DNA from 3 places in the Halobacillus naozhouensis genome. Region 3 is predicted to be linked to each of the others. Evidence: a T-box and tRNA genes for the amino acid it is inferred to sense, from the RefSeq annotation. Region 3 holds a T-box; the other regions hold tRNA genes.
What was found. A T-box is a leader RNA that pairs with one kind of tRNA and senses whether it is charged. The one in region 3 lies ahead of thrS (threonine--tRNA ligase), so its partner is inferred to be a tRNA-Thr.

Region 1: it encodes a tRNA-Thr, which carries the amino acid that the T-box ahead of thrS (threonine--tRNA ligase) is inferred to sense. The anticodon was not compared.
Region 2: it encodes a tRNA-Thr, which carries the amino acid that the T-box ahead of thrS (threonine--tRNA ligase) is inferred to sense. The anticodon was not compared.

The regions. Positions count from the first base shown of each region.
Region 1 is NZ_CP121671.1:114,371-116,615, reverse strand. It holds tRNA gene P9989_RS00680 (tRNA-Ala) at 154-229, opposite strand; tRNA gene P9989_RS00675 (tRNA-Pro) at 247-323, opposite strand; tRNA gene P9989_RS00670 (tRNA-Arg) at 333-409, opposite strand; tRNA gene P9989_RS00665 (tRNA-Leu) at 421-509, opposite strand; tRNA gene P9989_RS00660 (tRNA-Gly) at 553-627, opposite strand; tRNA gene P9989_RS00655 (tRNA-Leu) at 634-715, opposite strand; tRNA gene P9989_RS00650 (tRNA-Lys) at 723-798, opposite strand; tRNA gene P9989_RS00645 (tRNA-Thr) at 833-908, opposite strand; tRNA gene P9989_RS00640 (tRNA-Val) at 915-990, opposite strand; rRNA gene rrf (5S ribosomal RNA) at 1,006-1,119, opposite strand; rRNA gene P9989_RS00630 (23S ribosomal RNA) at 1,284-2,245, opposite strand, start outside.
Region 2 is NZ_CP121671.1:192,455-194,699, reverse strand. It holds gene P9989_RS01175 (HAD-IIIA family hydrolase) at 1-247, opposite strand, end outside; tRNA gene P9989_RS01170 (tRNA-Ala) at 340-415, opposite strand; tRNA gene P9989_RS01165 (tRNA-Lys) at 464-536, opposite strand; tRNA gene P9989_RS01160 (tRNA-Gln) at 795-869, opposite strand; tRNA gene P9989_RS01155 (tRNA-Tyr) at 933-1,018, opposite strand; tRNA gene P9989_RS01150 (tRNA-Thr) at 1,038-1,113, opposite strand; tRNA gene P9989_RS01145 (tRNA-Val) at 1,120-1,195, opposite strand; tRNA gene P9989_RS01140 (tRNA-Glu) at 1,220-1,294, opposite strand; tRNA gene P9989_RS01135 (tRNA-Thr) at 1,312-1,383, opposite strand; tRNA gene P9989_RS01130 (tRNA-Asn) at 1,387-1,461, opposite strand; rRNA gene rrf (5S ribosomal RNA) at 1,479-1,592, opposite strand; rRNA gene P9989_RS01120 (23S ribosomal RNA) at 1,709-2,245, opposite strand, start outside.
Region 3 is NZ_CP121671.1:2,625,642-2,627,886, reverse strand. It holds gene ytxC (sporulation protein YtxC) at 1-772, shown strand, start outside; T-box leader at 809-1,039, shown strand; gene thrS (threonine--tRNA ligase) at 1,096-2,245, shown strand, end outside.

The sequences.
Region 1 (2,245 bases), 1.7 Mb from region 3:
GCACTGCCTTCAACGTTGCAACAGGACGTTGCGAACCTAGTTGAAGATCCTTTGACTCTTTGCACACCGAATGTGCTTGTTTGTATTCCCTCTATATAATAGAAAGAATGTGTTGACGTACTGGTTGGTTCGTTCAGTTTTCAAAGATCAAAATGGTGGAGCCTAGCGGGATCGAACCGCTGACCTCCTGCGTGCAAAGCAGGCGCTCTCCCAGCTGAGCTAAGGCCCCGTTAAATTGGTTAGAGATGGTCGGGAAGACAGGATTCGAACCTGCGACCCCTTGGTCCCAAACCAAGTGCTCTACCAAGCTGAGCTACTTCCCGTAAGAAAAATGGCGCGCCCGAGAGGAGTCGAACCCCTAACCTTCTGATCCGTAGTCAGACGCTCTATCCAATTGAGCTACGGGCGCATATATTATTATGGTGCCGAGGGCCGGACTCGAACCGGCACGGTAGTAACCTACCGCAGGATTTTAAGTCCTGTGCGTCTGCCAATTCCGCCACCCCGGCTTGACAAGCTTTCTAGGTCTCTGATTTCTCATTTAAGTAATAATGGAGCGGAAGACGGGATTCGAACCCGCGACCCCCACCTTGGCAAGGTGGTGTTCTACCACTGAACTACTTCCGCGTATAATGCGGGTGGAGGGACTTGAACCCCCACGCCGTGAAGCACTAGATCCTAAATCTAGCGTGTCTGCCAATTCCACCACACCCGCTAAAAAATGGTGAGCCATGGAGGGCTCGAACCTCCGACCCTCTGATTAAAAGTCAGATGCTCTACCAGCTGAGCTAATGGCTCTTGATCAAAAGTGAATCAAATAACGTTGTATCAATGGTGCCGGCCAGAGGACTTGAACCCCCAACCTACTGATTACAAATCAGTTGCTCTGCCAGTTGAGCTAGGCCGGCGATGAATGGTGGAGGATGCAGGGCTCGAACCTGCGACCCCTTGCTTGTAAGGCAAGTGCTCTCCCAGCTGAGCTAATCCTCCGGATTATGTAATAAGGCTTGGCAGTGTCCTACTCTCACGGGGATCAACCCGACTACCATCGGCGCTGAAGAGCTTAACTGCTGTGTTCGGCATGGGAACAGGTGTGACCTCTTCGCCGTCACCACCAAACCTTATTATTTTCAAGGACAAGATATATTATATGATCCTTGAAGGAAAATTTCAAGGTTTTTTTTGAAAACCTTCAAAACTGGATAAGAGGGGCAAGACAAACATCATGTTTACGTTTAATAATCTAGCTTTGACTCCCATAAAGGTCGTCTCCGCTTTTTGATATAGTTAAGTCATCGATTGATTAGTATCCGTCAGCTCCACGTGTCACCACGCTTCCACCTCGGACCTATCGACCTCATCGTCTCTGAGGAATCTTACTTACTTGGCGTAAGGGGAAATCTCATCTCAAGGGGGGCTTCATGCTTAGATGCTTTCAGCACTTATCCCGTCCACACGTAGCTACCCAGCCATGCTCCTGGCGGAACAACTGGTACACCAGCGGTGTGTCCATCCCGGTCCTCTCGTACTAAGGACAGCTCCTTTCAGATTTCCAACGCCCACGACGGATAGGGACCGAACTGTCTCACGACGTTCTGAACCCAGCTCGCGTACCGCTTTAATGGGCGAACAGCCCAACCCTTGGGACCGACTACAGCCCCAGGATGCGATGAGCCGACATCGAGGTGCCAAACCTCCCCGTCGATGTGGACTCTTGGGGGAGATAAGCCTGTTATCCCCGGGGTAGCTTTTATCCGTTGAGCGACGGCCCTTCCATACGGTACCGCCGGATCACTAAGCCCGACTTTCGTCCCTGCTCGACTTGTAAGTCTCGCAGTCAAGCTCCCTTGTGCCTTTACACTCTGCGAATGATTTCCAACCATTCTGAGGGAACCTTTGGGCGCCTCCGTTACTCTTTAGGAGGCGACCGCCCCAGTCAAACTGCCCACCTGACACTGTCTCCGAACCGGATCACGGTCCTGGGTTAGAATGTCCGTACAGCCAGGGTGGTATCCCACCAGCGCCTCCACCGAAGCTAGCGCTCCGGTTTCTCAGGCTCCCACCTATCCTGTACAAGCTGTACCAACATTCAATATCAGGCTACAGTAAAGCTCCACGGGGTCTTTCCGTCCTGTCGCGGGTAATGCGCATCTTCACGCATAGTATAATTTCACCGGGTCTCTCGTTGAGACAGTGCCCAAGTCGTTGCACCTTTCGTGCGGGTCGGAACTTACCCGACAAGGAA
Region 2 (2,245 bases), 1.8 Mb from region 3:
CTGGCGTGTGGGGACAGACATAGACTCCATCAAATCCAAAGCTGTTTAATTCATTTCGGAAGTTTTCCATTGTTGCTTCCCCTTCAGCAATTCCAGGCTGGTTTGTAAAGGAGAATAACTTTGTACCGTTCTCCTGCACCTCACGAAACTTGGCTTGGACCCCCGGGTACAACTGAAATTCACCTGGATACTCAATTCTATCCGAACCACCCATAGTTCCATCACGATCAACAAAGATAGCTTTCACTAGTTTTCTCTCCTCTATGAAAGGAATTTTCAGATATGTCCTATCAAAAAAAGCTGATATCTATCATGATATCAGCTTGACCTTATATGTATTGGTGGAGCCTAGCGGGATCGAACCGCTGACCTCCTGCGTGCAAAGCAGGCGCTCTCCCAGCTGAGCTAAGGCCCCTATATTAATGAAAGACGGAATTGCCTATACAATATCCGTCTCTCGGGATGAGCCATGGAGGGCTCGAACCTCCGACCCTCTGATTAAAAGTCAGATGCTCTACCAACTGAGCTAATGGCTCGTAATTAAGAGTGTTTCTCGTACTTTTTTAGGTGATGCTCGTCGTGTTGCAAGTATAAACAGTGAAGCTGCACTCCTCGCAAGCCTGCAAGGAAGTAACACAAGCAGTTGGCTTGCTCTACCAACTGAGCTAATGGCTCGTAATTAAGAGTGTTTCTCGTGCGTTTGTAAGTAATGCTTGTTCACTAATGAATCGGTAACAGGACGTTTATGTATTTACTGCAAATAAAAAAGGCCTTGTTTCCCTATTGAGATAAAATGGCTGGGCCAGCTGGATTCGAACCAGCGCATGACGGTACCAAAAACCGTTGCCTTACCGCTTGGCTATGGCCCAACATTACAAAAATTAGTATGTACTGTTTAACACATCTTATACGTTAAAAGTTAAAAAAGTAAATGGTGGAGGGAGCAGGACTCGAACCTGCGAACCCGATGGGAGCGGATTTACAGTCCGCCGCGTTTGGCCAACTTCGCTATCCCTCCATTGTTATACAAGTGTTAATGGTGCCGGCCAGAGGACTTGAACCCCCAACCTACTGATTACAAATCAGTTGCTCTGCCAGTTGAGCTAGGCCGGCGATGAATGGTGGAGGATGCAGGGCTCGAACCTGCGACCCCTTGCTTGTAAGGCAAGTGCTCTCCCAGCTGAGCTAATCCTCCAAGGTTCATAAAAGTGAAAATCAGTGGTGACCCGTACGGGATTCGAACCCGTGTTACCGCCGTGAAAGGGCGGTGTCTTAACCACTTGACCAACGGGCCATTACATACTTCTTCAGAGCTTCCAGCCGGACTTGAACCGGCGACCCCTTCCTTACCATGGAAGTGCTCTACCACTGAGCTATGGAAGCAAGTGGCTCCACCGGTAGGATTCGAACCTACGACCGATCGGTTAACAGCCGATTGCTCTACCACTGAGCTACGGTGGAATAAATATAAAGATATGACGTGGCCGCGTCCTACTCTCACGGGGATCAACCCGACTACCATCGGCGCTGAAGAGCTTAACTGCTGTGTTCGGCATGGGAACAGGTGTGACCTCTTCGCTGTCGCCACCACATCATTCTGTTAGGAAGGGTGAACCTTCAAAACTGGATAAGAGGGGCAAGACAAACATCATGTTTACGTTTCATAATCTAGCTTTGACTCCCATAAAGGTCGTCTCCGCTTTTTGATATAGTTAAGTCATCGATTGATTAGTATCCGTCAGCTCCACGTGTCACCACGCTTCCACCTCGGACCTATCGACCTCATCGTCTCTGAGGAATCTTACTTACTTGGCGTAAGGGGAAATCTCATCTCAAGGGGGGCTTCATGCTTAGATGCTTTCAGCACTTATCCCGTCCACACGTAGCTACCCAGCCATGCTCCTGGCGGAACAACTGGTACACCAGCGGTGTGTCCATCCCGGTCCTCTCGTACTAAGGACAGCTCCTTTCAGATTTCCAACGCCCACGACGGATAGGGACCGAACTGTCTCACGACGTTCTGAACCCAGCTCGCGTACCGCTTTAATGGGCGAACAGCCCAACCCTTGGGACCGACTACAGCCCCAGGATGCGATGAGCCGACATCGAGGTGCCAAACCTCCCCGTCGATGTGGACTCTTGGGGGAGATAAGCCTGTTATCCCCGGGGTAGCTTTTATCCGTTGAGCGACGGCCCTTCCATACGGTACCGCCGGATCACTAAGCCCGACTTTCGTCCCTGCTCG
Region 3 (2,245 bases):
AACAGAACTTCAAATAGATCACTCCTGCCCCTGGATGGTTAAAGATATCTCACATAACAAGTTATTAATAGAAACTGAGTTGTCGTTGAGAGAAGTTTTTAATGATTTTGTACAAAGTGTGACAAGAGTCATTAAGGATCAAAAGCTGGCACCATGGACAGAGGGTGTACTCAAGCATGTATTTCACTATAAAGAAAAGCAGGAGATTAAACGGATTATAGAATTGAGCAGTGAGTTCAGACTGGAACCTCCGGCAGGAATTGTAATCCCTGATTTAGAACAAGCTATCGAGACATGTGTAAATGACAAGTTATCAGGTCGTTTTTATGTCGATTTTGACTGGTTAAGTGCTGTTTGTCTGGAAAAGATCTATGAGGATTTAGTGGATTTTACAGGGAAAATATTAGATGAATATAAGCTGGAAGAGGCGCATCAGCTTATGGTTGATTCATGGAGGCGCGGTGTCAATAATAGGGACACGGGGGTGCATGTATTACATGTATTTCATGACGAGGAGCTTCATTATTTCCATGATGAGGGAAATAAAGTTAGTCGGGACGAACTCGTTCTTTATTTGAATCAATATCCAGCTCCTTTTCTAACCAATTTACCTATTAATTTTGGAATTACCCCAGCCCTTATTTTTGCGCCGGACGAGCTAATTATTTATTCTGATCACTTGGGAGATTCGAAGCTTGATTTGCTAACAAATTTGTTTGAAGAAAAAGCGTCTTGTAAGCCCCTTTCGGAATTTCCTTTCGATTGGGCTTGATTTCTTTCTTGTTTACCGCTATAATACCTACATATATTTACTGCACTGATGAGGACAAGAACTCTAATGGACGCTTGTATAGAGAGAAGAGTCACTGGCTGAAAACTCTTCCTTGACGGATTAGCTGTTTACCACCTCTGAGCTCTGTTTGTGAAAGGAAATGAGTAATAAACAGCGTTTGGTCCGCGTTAAGGATGAATGGAGCCACAAAGTATTTTTTGTGGGAATTGATGGGTGGAACCGCGAGTAATCACGCTCGCCCCTTTTGCTTAGCAGCAGAAGGGGCGAGCGTTTTTTTAATTTTATGAAAAAGGAGTGGCAACATGGCAGAAGCAATTCATATTACGTTTCCAGATGGTAATAAGAAGGAATTTCCTATAGGAACTACTGGAGAAGAGATTGCCCAGTCGATTTCGCCAGGGCTTAAGAAACAATCATTAGCAATTAAATTAGATGGAGAAGATTATGATTTAAGGCGTCCCATTGAACAGGACGGTGCAGTGGAAATTTTAACTTATAAAAATCCAGAAGGAATCGATATTCTGCGTCACTCTACAGCCCATTTAATGGCACAAGCTATTAAACGTCTGTATGGTGAGGTCAAGCTTGGTGTCGGTCCTGTGATTGAAAGTGGTTTTTACTACGATATTGACCTCGATGTTTCTTTAACACCTGAGGATTTGCCGAAAATTGAGAAGGAAATGCAGCGTATCGTTGATGAGAATCTTGAAATCCAGCGAATTGAACTTACTCGTGAAGAGGCAATTGAAAAGTATAAAGAGCTTGGTGATGATTTAAAACTCGAGCTTATTCAAGATATCCCAGAAGGGGAGACCCTTACCATTTATAAACAAGGTGAATTTTTCGACCTTTGCCGTGGAGTTCATGTTCCTCAAACGAGTAAAATTAAAATATTTAAGTTACTGAACATCTCTGGTGCCTATTGGCGTGGGGACAGTGATAACAAGATGCTGCAGCGAATTTATGGGACAGCATTTGAGAAAAAAGCACAACTTGAAGAATATCTTCATCTTTTAGAGGAAGCAAAAGAGCGCGATCATCGTAAACTAGGTAAGGAGCTGGGGCTGTTTACAGTCAATCAAAAAGTAGGGCAAGGCTTGCCGCTCTGGTTACCGAAAGGGGCGACAATTCGTCGTAACATTGAGCGTTATATAGTTGATACAGAAGAACGTTTAGGTTATGACCATGTGTACACACCTGTGCTAGGGAGTGTAGACCTTTATAAAACAAGTGGGCACTGGGATCACTATCAAGATGACATGTTCCCAACATTGGAAATGGACAATGAAGACTTAGTTCTGCGCCCAATGAACTGTCCGCACCATATGATGGTGTATAAAAATGAGTTTTACAGTTATCGTAACCTTCCCGTCCGGATTGCTGAACTGGGAACAATGCACCGTCATGAAATGTCTGGAGCTCTTGCTGGCTTGCAGCGTGTTCGAGCGATGA